Regions from separate parts of the Mycobacterium sp. NPDC006124 genome, predicted to be linked through region 2. Evidence: predicted binding sites of a transcription regulator. Region 2 holds the regulator's gene; the other holds the start of a gene.

Region 1 (6,464 bases), on a different contig from region 2:
GACCAAGGGCGCCAGTCACACCCAGCAGATGGATCCGCTGCTCGGTGAGCTCTCGGCGGAGATCCAGGGCATTCAACCGCATCCGCTGAAGACGGCGTACTACTCGACCGTCCACGAAGGCAGCCTGGTTCGGGCGAGTGCCGAACCCATCCACGACGTCGACTACTGGAAGAAGGGGCTGCGCCACAGCGTCTTCTTCACACACGGCATCCGCAACGCCGTCGACGACGGGCACACCACGTTCCTCGAACTGGCGCCAAATCCGGTGGCGCTCATGCAGGTTGGGCTGACCACGGCATCGGCTGGTCTGCACGACGCGCAGCTCGTCGCAACCCTGGCTCGCAAGCAGGACGAGGTCGACTCGATGACCACGGCCATGGCGCAGTTGTTCACCCACGGTCACGACCTCGACTTCCGCACCCTGTTCCCCCGGGGTGAGTACGCCGAGATTCCGCCCACGCGGTTCAAGCGCAAGCCACATTGGCTCGACGTTCGCTTCTCCGGTGACGGCTCCAACGTCGTTCCGGGTACGCACGTCGCGATGCCGGACGGTCGCCACGTCTGGGAGTACTCCCCGCGCGCCACCACCGATCTGGCCGCCCTGGTGAAGGCCGCTGCGGTACAGGTACTTCCGGACGCCAAGCTGACCGCTTACGAGCAGCGGGCCGTTCCGGCCGACGACGCGCGACTGGTGACGACGTTGACGCGTCACCCGGGCGGGGCGACGGTGCAGGTTCACGCCCGCGTCGATGAATCGTTCACGCTCGTCTACGACGCCATCGTGACGCGCGGCGGTCAGGCGACGTCGTTGCCGACCGCGGTCGGAGCCGGTACGGCCGTCGCCGAAGTGGCAGTGGCTCAGCCGATTCCGGTCGACGAGCCCGAGCCCGAGGATGACGCCGCGATCCTGCAGGACAACCTCACTGCCGGAGCGGGGCTCGCGGCCGGCTTCGCCAAGTGGTCACCCGAGTCGGGCGAGACCATCTCGCAGCGGCTCGGCACCATCGTCGGCAGCGCCATGGGTTACGAGCCCGAGGACCTCCCCTGGGAGGTGCCGCTCATCGAGCTAGGTCTGGACTCGCTGATGGCGGTCCGGATCAAGAACCGCGTCGAGTACGACTTCGACCTGCCGCCAATCCAATTGACCGCGGTGCGCGACGCCAATCTCTACGCCGTCGAGAAGCTGATCGAGTACGCCATCGAGCACCGTGACGAGGTGGATCAGCTCGCCGAGGTGCAGAAGACGCAGACCGACGAGGAGATCGCCGCCGCGCAGGCCGAGCTCATGGGCGGTGCGACCACCGTCGCCGAGCTCGAGGAGATGCTCACCAAGAAGGCCGCCGAGGCGGAGATCCCCGTGGAGAGTGAAGCTCCCGCTCCGCCACCCGCGCCGATCGAGACGGCCGGGATCGTCCCGCCCCCGCCACCGCCGCCGAGCAACCCGACCGGCCCGGCAGCCGCGGCGAAGACGCCGAACCTGGCCGGTGCGGCACAGGTGCTGAACCAGCAGGCGATCTCGGAGGCACTGAACTCCGACGTGCCGCCGCGTGACGCCGCCGAACGCGTGACGTTCGCGACGTGGGCGATCGTCACCGGGAAGTCGCCGGGCGGCATCTTCAACTCGCTGCGCGAGCTGACCGACTCCGAAGCGCAGAAGATGGCGCAACGCCTGTCGGAGCGCGCCGAGGGCACGATCACCGCCGAGGACGTCAAGAAGGCGCAGACCATCGAGGAGCTGGCCTCCACAGTGCGCGAGTTCCTCGAAGCCGGTGAGCTGGACGGGTTCGTCCGGACCATCCGCGCGGCCGAGCACGACAGCGACGTTCCGGTGTTCGTGTTCCACGCCGCGGGTGGCTCGACGGTGGTCTACGAGCCGCTGCTCAAGCGGCTGCCCGCCGGCGTGCCGATGATCGGACTGGAGCGGGTCGAGGGCACCATCGAGGAGCGGGCCGCCCAGTACGTCCCGAAGTTGTTGGAGCTCAACGGCTGGACCGAGGGCAAGACCGGCAAGCCGTTCATCCTCGCGGGCTGGTCGCTGGGTGGGGCACTGTCCTACGCCTGCGCGATCGGCCTGAAGGAGGCCGGTGCCGACGTACGGTTCGTCGGCCTGATCGACTGCGTGCGACCCGGCGAGCCGATCGACACGTCGACGGAGGGCACCAGGGCCCGCTGGGACCGCTACGCGAAGTTCGCCGAGAAGACCTTCAACGTGCAGATTCCGGCGATCCCCTACGAGGAGCTCGAAAACCTCGACGACGCCGGGCAGGTCGAGTTCGTCCTCAACGCGGTCAAGGATTCCGGCGTGCAGATCCCGGGCGGGATCATCGAGCACCAGCGCACGTCGTACCTCGATCAGCGCGCACTCGACGTCGCCGACATCAAGGATTACGACGGGCACGTCACGCTCTACATGGCCGACCGCTATCACGACGACGCCATCACCTTCGAGCCTGCCTACTCGACGCGGCAGCCCGACGGCGGTTGGGGTGAGTTCGTCTCAGATCTCGAGGTCGTGCACATCGGGGGCGAGCACATTCAGGCCATCGACGAGCCGTACATTGCGAAGGTCGGCGCGCACATGAGTGAGGCGATCAACCGCATCGAGAGCGAGCACAAGTGACCCAGGAAGTGGCCCCCGTCGCCAGCAGAGCCCACACCACCGCCGAGAAGCTCGCCGAGCTCCGTGAACGGTTGGAGCTCGCCAAGGATCCCGGCGACGAGAAGGCCAAGGCCCGACGCGACAAGAAGGGCATCCCCAGCGCCCGCGCCCGGATCTACGATCTGCTGGACCCGGGCAGCTTCCTGGAGATCGGTGCGCTCGCCCGCACTCCCGGTGATCCCAACGCGTTCTACGGCGACGGCGTCGTCACCGGGCACGGCACGATCAACGGTCGTCCGGTGGGCGTGTTCAGCCACGACCAGACGGTGTTCCAGGGTTCGGTCGGGGAGATGTTCGGCCGCAAGGTGGCCAGGTTGATGGAGTGGGTGGCCATGGTGGGCTGCCCGATCATCGGCATCAACGACTCAGGCGGCGCCCGCATCCAGGATGCCGCGACCTCGCTGGCGTGGTACGCCGAGCTTGGCCGGCGCCACGAGATGCTTCGCGGCCTGGTGCCGGAGATCTCGCTGATCTTCGGCAAGTGCGCTGGCGGAGCGGTGTATTCGCCGATCCAGACCGATCTCATCGTCGCCGTGCGCGACCAGGGCTACATGTTCATCACCGGGCCCGACGTGATCAAGGACGTCACCGGCGAAGACGTCACCTTCGACGAGCTCGGCGGCGCCGACGTGCAGGCCCAGCGCGGCAACATCCACAAGGTGGTGGAGTCGGAGAGCGCGGCCTACCAGTACGTGCGCGACTACCTGAGCTTCCTGCCGCCCAACCACTTCGACAGCCCGCCGATCGTCAATCCTGGGCTGGAACCCGAACTCACGCCGACGGACCTCGAGCTCGACACGATCGTGCCGGACTCGGACAACCAGGCCTACGACATGCACGAGATCCTGCTGCGCATCTTCGACGACGGTGACGTCTTCGAGATCGCCGAGCAGCGCAGCCCGTCGATGATCACCGCCTTCGCGCGGGTGGACGGGCATCCCGTCGGCGTCATCGCCAACCAGCCGTTGAACAACGCGGGCGCCGTGGGCAACGAGGCGTCCGACAAGGCGGCCGGGTTCATCCGCTTCTGCGACTCCTTCAACTTGCCGCTGGTGTTCGTCGTCGACACGCCGGGCGCGATGCCTGGCCTCGAGGAGGAGAAGGGCGGCATCATCAAGCGCGGCGGGCGGTTCTTCAACGCCATCGTCGAGGCGGACGTGCCGAAGGTGACGTTCGTCATCCGCAAGGCCTACGGCGGTGGCTACGCAGTGATGGGTTCCAAGCAGCTGTCCGCGGATCTGAACTTCGCGTGGCCGACTGCCCGCATCGCCGTGATCGGCGCCGAGGGTGCTGCGCAGCTTCTGGTGAAGCGTTTCCCGGATCCGACCGCACCCGAGGTGCAGAAGATTCGCGCGGACTTCATCGAGGGCTACAACCTGAATCTGGCCACACCGTGGATCGCCGCCGAGCGCGGTTACATCGACGGCGTCATCGAGCCGCACGAGACCCGTCTGTTGCTGCGCAAGTCCATGCAGCTGCTGCGGGACAAGCAGAGCCGCAACAAGGTGCTGCGCAAGCATGGTTTGACGCCACTCTGACCTCCCTGGCCGGAGTTATCCACAGGTAGCTCGCCGGGTCTTGCGGGGCTCTGATAGCCCGAATACCATCGAACATGTGTTCGATTTATTGGTGGATGCCGCGGCTGGCACCTCGGGTGCCGGGGCGGCGTCGGCGTGGCCCGGGTGGAGTCCGCGGCGTGCGCGCGGCGGGTCGCGGCGATGGCCGCGATGCTCGAGGAGGCCTATGCCGCCTCCGGGTCGGCGAGTCGGGATCAGTGGTGTGTGGACGACTTCGACGCCGTCGCCGCCCACGTCGGGGCGGCGTTGTCCATCACCCCGGGCGCGGGGGCGAACCGGTTGCTGATCGCGGTCTCCCTGCACGAACGGTTCCCCCGGGTGGCCGCGGTCTTCGCCGAGGGACTGATCACCTACGAGGTGTTCCGGACCGTCGTGCAGCGTGGGGCACTGGTCATCGACCCCGACGCGCTGCGGGTGCTGGACGCGTTCCTGGCCGACGCGTTGTCCGGTGGCGAATCCATGTCGGTGGCCACCCTGGACAAGAAGGTCGACGCAGTCGTCGCATCGGTCGACCCGCACGCGGTGCGTCGGACGCAGACCAAGGCCCGGGACCGTTCCGTGGAGATGAGCATCGAGGACGGCAGTGGGTTGGCCAGTGTGCTTGCCTCGGTGTTCGTCACCGACGCCAAGGCGTTCACCGCCCGCCTGGATCTGTTCGCCGCGACGGTGTGTTCTGCTGATCCGCGGACCAGGGCTCAACGTCGCGCCGACGCCTACGGGGCCATCGGTCAGGGCTGGGACCGTCTGCGGCGTCTGTGCGGCCTGGAGTCGTGTGACGCCGCGCAGAACCCGCCGGTGCCCGGGGTGGTGGTCTACGTCATCGCCAGCCAGGACACACTCCCCGAGCCGACCGATTCCACGCCGGAACCGCGCGCCCCAACACCGGCGCCGGAACCGACGCCTGCCGCAGACGCAGACGCAGACGCACCAGTTGAAGGCCGAGGACACCGACGCCGACTCAGGCGCCGCCCTCCCACGGGACGAGCGCACCGCCCTCGACGGCGACCAACCACCCCTGTTCACCAAACCATTGGGTGACCTCACCCTGACCGAGGCGCTCACCCCCACACCCGGATACGTCGCAAAGCTGCGGCCCGCGGCGCTGATGGGCGGGCAACTCATCCCCGGCGCAATCGCCTGCCGCGCCGCCGCCGGGGCGACCCGCACCCGGATCGTGCACCCGGGACTTGCCCCACCCGAACACCGGTACCGGCCGTCGAAGAAGCTGGCCGACTTCATCCGCTGCCGCGACATGACGTGCCGCTTCCCGGGCTGCCAGGTACCCGCCACCCACTGCGACCTCGACCACACCATTCCGTGGCCCTGCGGGCCGACCGCGGCGTCCAACCTCACATGCCTATGCCGCCGGCACCACTTGCTCAAGACGTTTTGGGGCGGCCAAAGCGGTTGGCGGGAACGGTAACTCGGCGACGGCACCGTTCTGTGGACCGCGCCCGACGGCCGAACCCACACCACCACACCGGGCAGCCGACTGCTGTTCCCCGAACTCAGCGCACCCACCGCACCGGTGACCACGACCGGGGTGCCCGTGGCTCACACCGCCGGTCTGACCATGCCCCACCGCAAGACCACCCGCGAACAGGCCCGCGCCACCCGCATCCACCGCGAACGCGATCGCAACGCAGAGTACGAGAATCGTTAGATTCCCGGCAAGTTCAGCCACTCGTCGACCTCGAACCGGTCACCGCGCGCCACCAGTGTTGCGCCGCCGTGGCCGGGATAGTGCGCTGGGATCACAGCCGCGCGCGACCGGGCGGCTTCGGTGAAGACGCGTTTACGGGTCAGCGCGGCCGCGGCGGCGTCGACGTCGAATCCGCAGGGGTCGTCGGGCCGGGCGATCTGAATCGGGCAGTGCGACATGTCGCCCACGAACACCGCCGGCATACCTGCGTCGAGCCACAGCACCGACGATCCCGGGGTGTGACCGGCGGCGCGGCGCAGCCGCAGCGACTCACTGATCTGGAGGTCGTCGGACCACAACTGCATCTGATCGGCGACCGGGAACACGCTGTCGCCGAACACGATTCGCGACCCCTCGGTGGCGCCGGGTCCGTCCGGCGCGAAGAAGCGGTAATCCGCCTCGGGCATCAGGTAGCGCGCGTTGGGGAACGTCGGCACCCACTCGCCGTCGACCAGCCGGGTGTTCCAGCCGACGTGGTCGGTGTGTAGGTGTGTGTTGACCACCACGTCGACCTCGTCGACGGCCA
Region 2 (6,464 bases):
CCGGCTGAGAACCTGCTCGGCGAGGAGGGGTCGGGATTCGTCTACCTGATGCAGAACCTGCCCCAGGAGCGCATCAGCATCGCCGTCATGGCCGCCGCCGGCATGGAGGCCGTGCTCGAGCAGACGCTGCAGTACGCCAAGGACCGCAAGGCGTTCGGCAAGCCCATCGGAAGCTTCCAAAACAGCAGGTTCACCCTCGCGGAGCTGGCCACCGAGGCCACCGTGGTCCGGATGATGGTCGACGAGTTCGTGAGACTGCACCTCGAGGAGAAGTTGACCGTCGAGCAGGCCGCGATGGCGAAGTGGTACGCCACGGAGGCTCAGGTGAAGCTCAACGACCGCTGCCTGCAGCTGCACGGCGGCTATGGCTACATGCGTGAATATCCCGTGGCCAGGGCTTTCCTGGACGCCCGCATTCAGACGATCTACGGCGGGACCACCGAGATCATGAAGGAGATCATCGGCCGCAGCCTGGGTGTCTAGCGCACTTTCCTGCACCGTGTTGGGCCGGCCCGTTGGCGCGACACATGCCCCGACGGGTTGGATATCCCTCAAGATGGACGTCGGCTGACGCAAAGTTGACGCACGCGGAACTCACGGGAGTCCGGCGCAACTCGTTGGGGAGGACACGCAATGACGGGGCTTGGAACCCGGCTCGGCAGGACGATCGGACGCGCAGGCGTCGTCGTCGTCGCGGTGATGGGTGCGGTGCTGCTCGTCGCACCCCTCGCGGCGGCCACGCCCGAGGGCGACGCCGACTCCGCGATCACCCAGGCCTGGGACGCCGGCGGGGGTCCGACCGGACCCCTCGGCGTCAAGGACGGCGGCGTGTATCCGGCGGGTGCCGGCTTCGGCCAGAACTTCGCCGGCGGCAAGATCTTCTTCACCCCTGAAACCGGTGCGCATGCCATGACCGGCGCAATCCTCGACGAGTATCAGGCGTTGGGCGGGCCGGCCGACGGCGACCTCGGCTTTCCGACCATCGACGAAGGGGACGGCAAGGCACCGGGAAGCCGGAACACGACCTTCAGCGCGGCCGATCGTCCGGTGATCTTCTGGACTCCCGACACGGGTGCGCACGTGGTGCGCGGCGCGGTCAACTCCGCGTGGGACAAGCTGGGCGGTTCGGCCGGGGTGCTCGGCGTCCCCACCGACGACGAGACCTACCGCGGCGACGAGATTGGCCAAACCTTCACCGGCGGCCAGATCACCTGGAACCGCAAGACCAACGCCTTCACCACCGTTCCGCCGGAGCTGGCCGACCAACTCGCCGGGCTGGAGATTCCCGGGGACGTGACGACGGCCATCGCCACGGCGCGCAGGGCAGCGGGCGGTCCGCTGGGGCCGCTGGGCGCCTCCGACGGCGACCAGTACGCCATCGGGTCCGACGGCGCCGGCCAGAACTTCGCGGGCGGCAAGATCTACTACAGCCCCGCGACGGGCGCCAACGTCCTGACCGGACAGGTACTGGCCAAGTACGAAAGCGTGGGCGGGCCCGAGGGTGACCTCGGATTCCCCACCGGCGACGAAACCGACGGTGGTCTGGCGCCCATGAGCAAGGTCGCCAGCTTCGCTGCCGCGGACAAGCCGGTGATCTTCTGGACGCCCGACTTCGGCGCGGTGATCGTGCGGGGGGCGATGAACGCGGCCTGGACGAAGCTCGGTGGCGCCACGGGGCAGCTGGGCGCTCCGACGGCCGACCAGAGCGTCGACGGCGACGTCGTCACCCAGAAGTTCAGCGGCGGTGCCGTCTCGTGGAACAAGACGACCAACGAGTTCACCACCGAGCCGGCCAGCCTGCAGTCTCAGCTCAAGGGGCTCGAGGTGCCCGGTGCCACGTCGCCGGAGGCGTCGGCCGCCCCCGCCGCGAGCTCGGACGGCGGGTCCGGGTGGTTCCGGCCCAACGTGTGGTGGCTGCTGGGCATCGTGCCGGTGCTGATCCTGATCGGGGTGGTGGCGGCCGCCGTGCTGCTGAACCGCCGCCGCCATGACCGCGCCTCGCGCGACGAGTTCGACGACGATTACGACGACGATTACGACGAGGACGACTACCTGGAGGAACACTCCGGACCCATCCCCGTGGGCGAGCACGGCGCCGACTCGGAGGGGCGACGCAGCAGCTGGGCGATGCCCGCCGATGAGCACGGGGACGGTTCCCCGACGGCCGACGGGGAGACCCACGACGGCTTCGTAGCCGATCTGTCGGACGACCAGGACGCCATCGACACCGCCCCGACACCGATCGTCGCGACGACCGGGGACGAACCCGAGGCGCCGTGGTTCTCCGATCTGGACGAGCCTGATTCCGTCACCACCGCCGATCCCGTCATCATGGTCGAGCCCGTCGTCGAGGAGCCCGTCGTGGACGATGAGGCGCAGCCCGAACCGGAATTCGACAGTGGCCCGCCCAGCGGTCGGCATGCGGCCATCCACCTCGCGGAGCCGGTGGTGGCCGAGCCGTCGCTGCGACTCGCCCGAGGTGACCGTGACGCCCCCTCCGGGTATCCGATCAAGGCCGATACCAAGACGGGCCTGTATTGGACACCGGGCAGCGGCGGGTACGACGACGTCGAACCCGAGATATGGTTCGCCAGTGAGGAATTCGCGCTGACGAACGGTTTCGCCAAGGGCTAGCGGTGAGCTAGACCTTGCGGATCACGGTGACCACCTTGCCGAGGATGGCTGCGTCGTTGCCGGGAATCGGGTCGAAGGCCGGGTTGTGCGGCATCAACCACACCTGGCCGCTCGTGCGTTTGAAGGTCTTGACGGTGGCCTCGCCGTCGATCATGGCCGCCACGATGTCGCCGTTGTCGGCGACGTTCTGCTGACGGATCACGACCCAGTCACCATCGCAGATCGCTGCGTCGACCATCGATTCGCCGACCACCTTCAGCAGGAACAAGGAACCCTCGCCGACGAGTTCACGCGGCAGTGGGAAGACGTCTTCGACGGCTTCCTCGGCCAGGATCGGTCCGCCGGCCGCGATGCGGCCCAAGACTGGCACGAACGTCGGTACGGGCAGTGCGTCGGACCCGGCGACGTCGGTGGTGACCGTGGCGGGAGGCTGCCGCGACGGATCGTCGACCGCGCGGACGTCGACGGCGCGGGGCCGGTTCGCGTCGCGACGTAGGTAGCCCTTGCGCTCCAGCGTGCGGAGTTGGTGGGCGACCGACGACGTCGAGGTCAAACCGACGGCGTCGCCGATCTCGCGGATGCTGGGCGGATATCCACGGGTCATCACCGACGTGCGGATGACCTCCAGGATGGTGCGCTGACGTTCGGTCAGAACCGTGTCGTTGCTGTCGCTCATGGCGCCGAATGTAGTCGCCCCACGGCACGGAATCAAACATGTGTTCGACGCGTGTCGCGCTCCAGTCGTCACGCGCGGACTTGTCGGTGGGTCCCGCTACGGTTTGCAACAGTTCGATCACGTGTTCTAGTCATCGAACACCTGAGCGATTAACATTCGAACACAAGAGCGAACCGAGACCCACTGGAAAGGCCCGCGAGATGACGATCATCACCCGAGAAGACCCCACCGACCTCGTCGTGCGGCCCATGCGGCCGGTGCGGCGTACCTCGCCTGGTGCGCGGCGCGGTCCGCAGCCGCACCGGCCCGCGGGTACGCCCATCGACTACCGGGGCACCGGTGTCCTGATGTCACGGGCGTCCCACCGCCGCAAGAAGGTCACCCCGCTGGCGACCGTGTTGCTGGCACTCGTCGCGGCCGCCATCACGGTGTGGCTCGGACTCGTTGCGGAGATGGCGGCCCCGGAGTCGCCCGCCACCACCCCGCCGCGGCTCGCCGTGGTGCAGGTCCAGGCCGGCGAATCGCTGGAGCAGCTGGCCCAGCGCATTGCCCCCGACGCCTCGGTGGGTGCGGTGGTCGACGAGATCCGCGACCTCAACGAGTTGAAGACGGCCGCGGTCGACGCCGGGCAGACGCTCATCGCGCCGGTTGGGTGATCCCCGGCATGCGCCGTCAATATCGCTGCCGTGCAACGGTAGGCTCGTATGCGACCGGAGTAGGTTCGTGCGGCGAAGGAGCGGAGATGCACTGTCCGTTCTGCCGTCATCCCGATTCGCGGGTGGTGGATTCGCGCGAAGCCGATGAGGGCCAGGCGATTCGACGCCGCCGGTCCTGCCCGGAGTGTGGCCGTCGGTTCACCACCGTCGAGACCGCCGTCCTCGCGGTCGTCAAGCGCAGCGGTGTCACCGAACCGTTCAGCCGCGAAAAGGTCATCAAGGGTGTGCGACGCGCCTGCCAGGGCCGCGACGTCGACGACGACGCCCTGAACCTGTTGGCCCAGCAGGTGGAGGATGCCGTGCGTGCCGCCGGTTCGCCGGAGATCCCCAGCAACGAGGTGGGTTTGGCCATTCTCGGCCCGCTTCGCGACCTGGACGAAGTGGCCTACTTGCGCTTCGCGTCGGTCTACCGGTCGTTCTCGTCGGCGGCAGACTTCGAACGCGAGATCGAGGCGCTGCGCGCCCACCGGGGCGTGGCGTCGACCTGACGTCCTAGTCGAGTCGGCGTACGCCGTCGTCGACGACCCGGCCGGCGACCGTCACCCAGCCGTCTGCGCTCCACCCCGTCCGAAGCTCCGAACCCTTGCCTTGGGTGATGATCAGGTCGCGGCCGAGACGGTCGGTGATGCGGACCGCGCCGGCGCCGGTGGCCTCGTCCTCCGGAATGCCCAGGTCGCTGGCGAACATTCGCGAACGGATCCGTCCCTCGCCTTCGTCGACCCACGCCCAGATGTAGTGCTCGACCGCGTCGCGGTAGTCGTCGGGATCGGCGGCAAGCACCTCGTCGACCGAGCCCATGTCGTAGATCGCGAAGTCGGGCGCCCAGTCCGCGCGCGCACTGACCGCGGTGAACTCGCCGTCGGCGTACCGGTCGTAGGCCACCGGCACCACCCCCGCGGGTACCTGAAGCGTGTTGACGGGAGTGCCGCGTTCCTTCAGCCACCACGACGCACCCACCGTCGGGTGTCCCGCGAAGGGGAGTTCCACCGTCGGGGTGAAGACGTGCGCCGTCGTGGTCGTCGCGTCCGCCGATGGCAGGTCGACGAAGATCGTTTCGCTGTAACCCAATTGGGCCGCGACTCGTTGCCGGTCCGGCGGCGGTACCAGGCTGGCGTCGACGACACCCAACGGGTTGCCGTACTCACCGTCGGCGTTGGCGAAGACCCGTAACACGGTCACGTCCAAGGTCATGACGCGATGCTACGTGGGGGCGACCAGTCAGTGGTCAGGTCGCGCTTCGCTCGTCGGCGCCGAGGGCGTCGAGCACCGCGACACGGGTGTCGATCGACCCGGTGAGTCCGCCTTCGCTGACCCCGGCGCGCAGCAGATCGCGCAACGCCTCCTGGTCGTAGACCGCGGGGTCGGTCGCCCCGATGAACTTCTCGACCACCTCGACGAAGCGGTCGGGGTCGTCGTGGAAGGGGAAGTGGCCCGATCCCTCGAACACCTCGAGTTGGGCGCCGGGCATCGCGGTGTGGGCCATCCGGGCATGGCTGACCGGGATCACCGAGTCCTGAGAGCCCCAAATCAGTTGTACGGGAACGGATTCGGTCAAATAACATCGATCGAGCATGGTCACGACCTGTCCGCGCCGGTCGACCACCGCGCGCAAGGTCCTGGCGAACGCCGACGATGCCGTGGGCTCGGGCAGGTCGGCCAAGATCCTGAGCATGTCCGGAATGTCGCGACCGACCCCGGTTGAACCGAGAAGCGGCCCACCGAGGCGCCCGACCAGTCGTAGGGCAGGCAACACCAGCGGTAGGCGCAGCAGGGCCAGAGCCTCGGTGCCAAGGGGGAGCGAGGCGATGCGCAACGCCACGTTGACGTCCTTGGTCACCCCGCCAGCGCCCACCAAGATCAGCCGGTCGACGAGTTGCGGGAACTGGTACGCGAACTGCATCGCGACACCCCCGCCGAGTGAATGTCCGACCACGGTCACCCGTTCCACGCCCAGAACGCTGAGGAGGTCGCGCATGCCGTTGGCATAGGCCGCCACCGAGTAGTCGGCGCGGGGCTTGTCCGACTTCCCGTGGCCCAGTAGGTCGGGCGCGATGACCGTGAACCGCTGTGCGAGCTTGGATTGCACCGTGCTCCACGTGGTGGAATTGTCGCCGATGCCGTGAATGAGCAGGATGACCGGCCCGGAGCCGGCGATCCGGTATGCGCGCCGATACCCGTGGATGGTCTTGTAGTGCAGCGTCGGAGTGAGCTCGCGCACGGGCCGTAGATTGGGCTTTCGCTCCGTCACGATTACCAACTTCGTCGTCGGGGCCGACTCGACCGGTACCGGTCGGGCGGCCGATCAGGACCTGCTCTCGCCGTCCCCGCCCGCGGAGTCGTCGCCAGTCTGCTCGGCGAGGAACCGTTCGAATTCGGCGCCGAGCTCCTCGCCACTCGGCAAGTCCTCGTCGCGCGCCAGCAGGGATCGGTTCTCTTGG

The links. The regulator LexA, encoded in region 2, represses DNA repair genes until DNA is damaged. The targets are predictions, from matches to a motif close to CGAACANNTGTTCG.
Region 1: the regulator LexA is predicted to act here: its motif matches at 4,267-4,280, upstream of ABZ195_RS22175 (DUF222 domain-containing protein).

Annotation. Positions count from the first base shown of each region.
Region 1 covers NZ_JBEXUA010000012.1:109,037-115,500, reverse strand. Annotated here, with positions in the region: gene pks13 (polyketide synthase Pks13) at 1-2,620, shown strand, start outside; gene ABZ195_RS22180 (acyl-CoA carboxylase subunit beta) at 2,629-4,197, shown strand; gene ABZ195_RS22175 (DUF222 domain-containing protein) at 4,333-5,274, shown strand; gene ABZ195_RS22170 (HNH endonuclease signature motif containing protein) at 5,267-5,659, shown strand; gene ABZ195_RS22165 (hypothetical protein) at 5,765-5,899, shown strand; gene ABZ195_RS22160 (MBL fold metallo-hydrolase) at 5,896-6,464, opposite strand, start outside.
Region 2 covers NZ_JBEXUA010000001.1:641,660-648,123, forward strand. Annotated here, with positions in the region: gene ABZ195_RS03045 (acyl-CoA dehydrogenase family protein) at 1-483, shown strand, start outside; gene ABZ195_RS03050 (hypothetical protein) at 634-2,634, shown strand; gene lexA (transcriptional repressor LexA) at 2,642-3,310, opposite strand; gene ABZ195_RS03060 (LysM peptidoglycan-binding domain-containing protein) at 3,511-3,966, shown strand; gene nrdR (transcriptional regulator NrdR) at 4,053-4,514, shown strand; gene ABZ195_RS03070 (PhzF family phenazine biosynthesis protein) at 4,519-5,217, opposite strand; gene ABZ195_RS03075 (alpha/beta hydrolase) at 5,252-6,274, opposite strand; gene ABZ195_RS03080 (PAC2 family protein) at 6,329-6,464, opposite strand, start outside.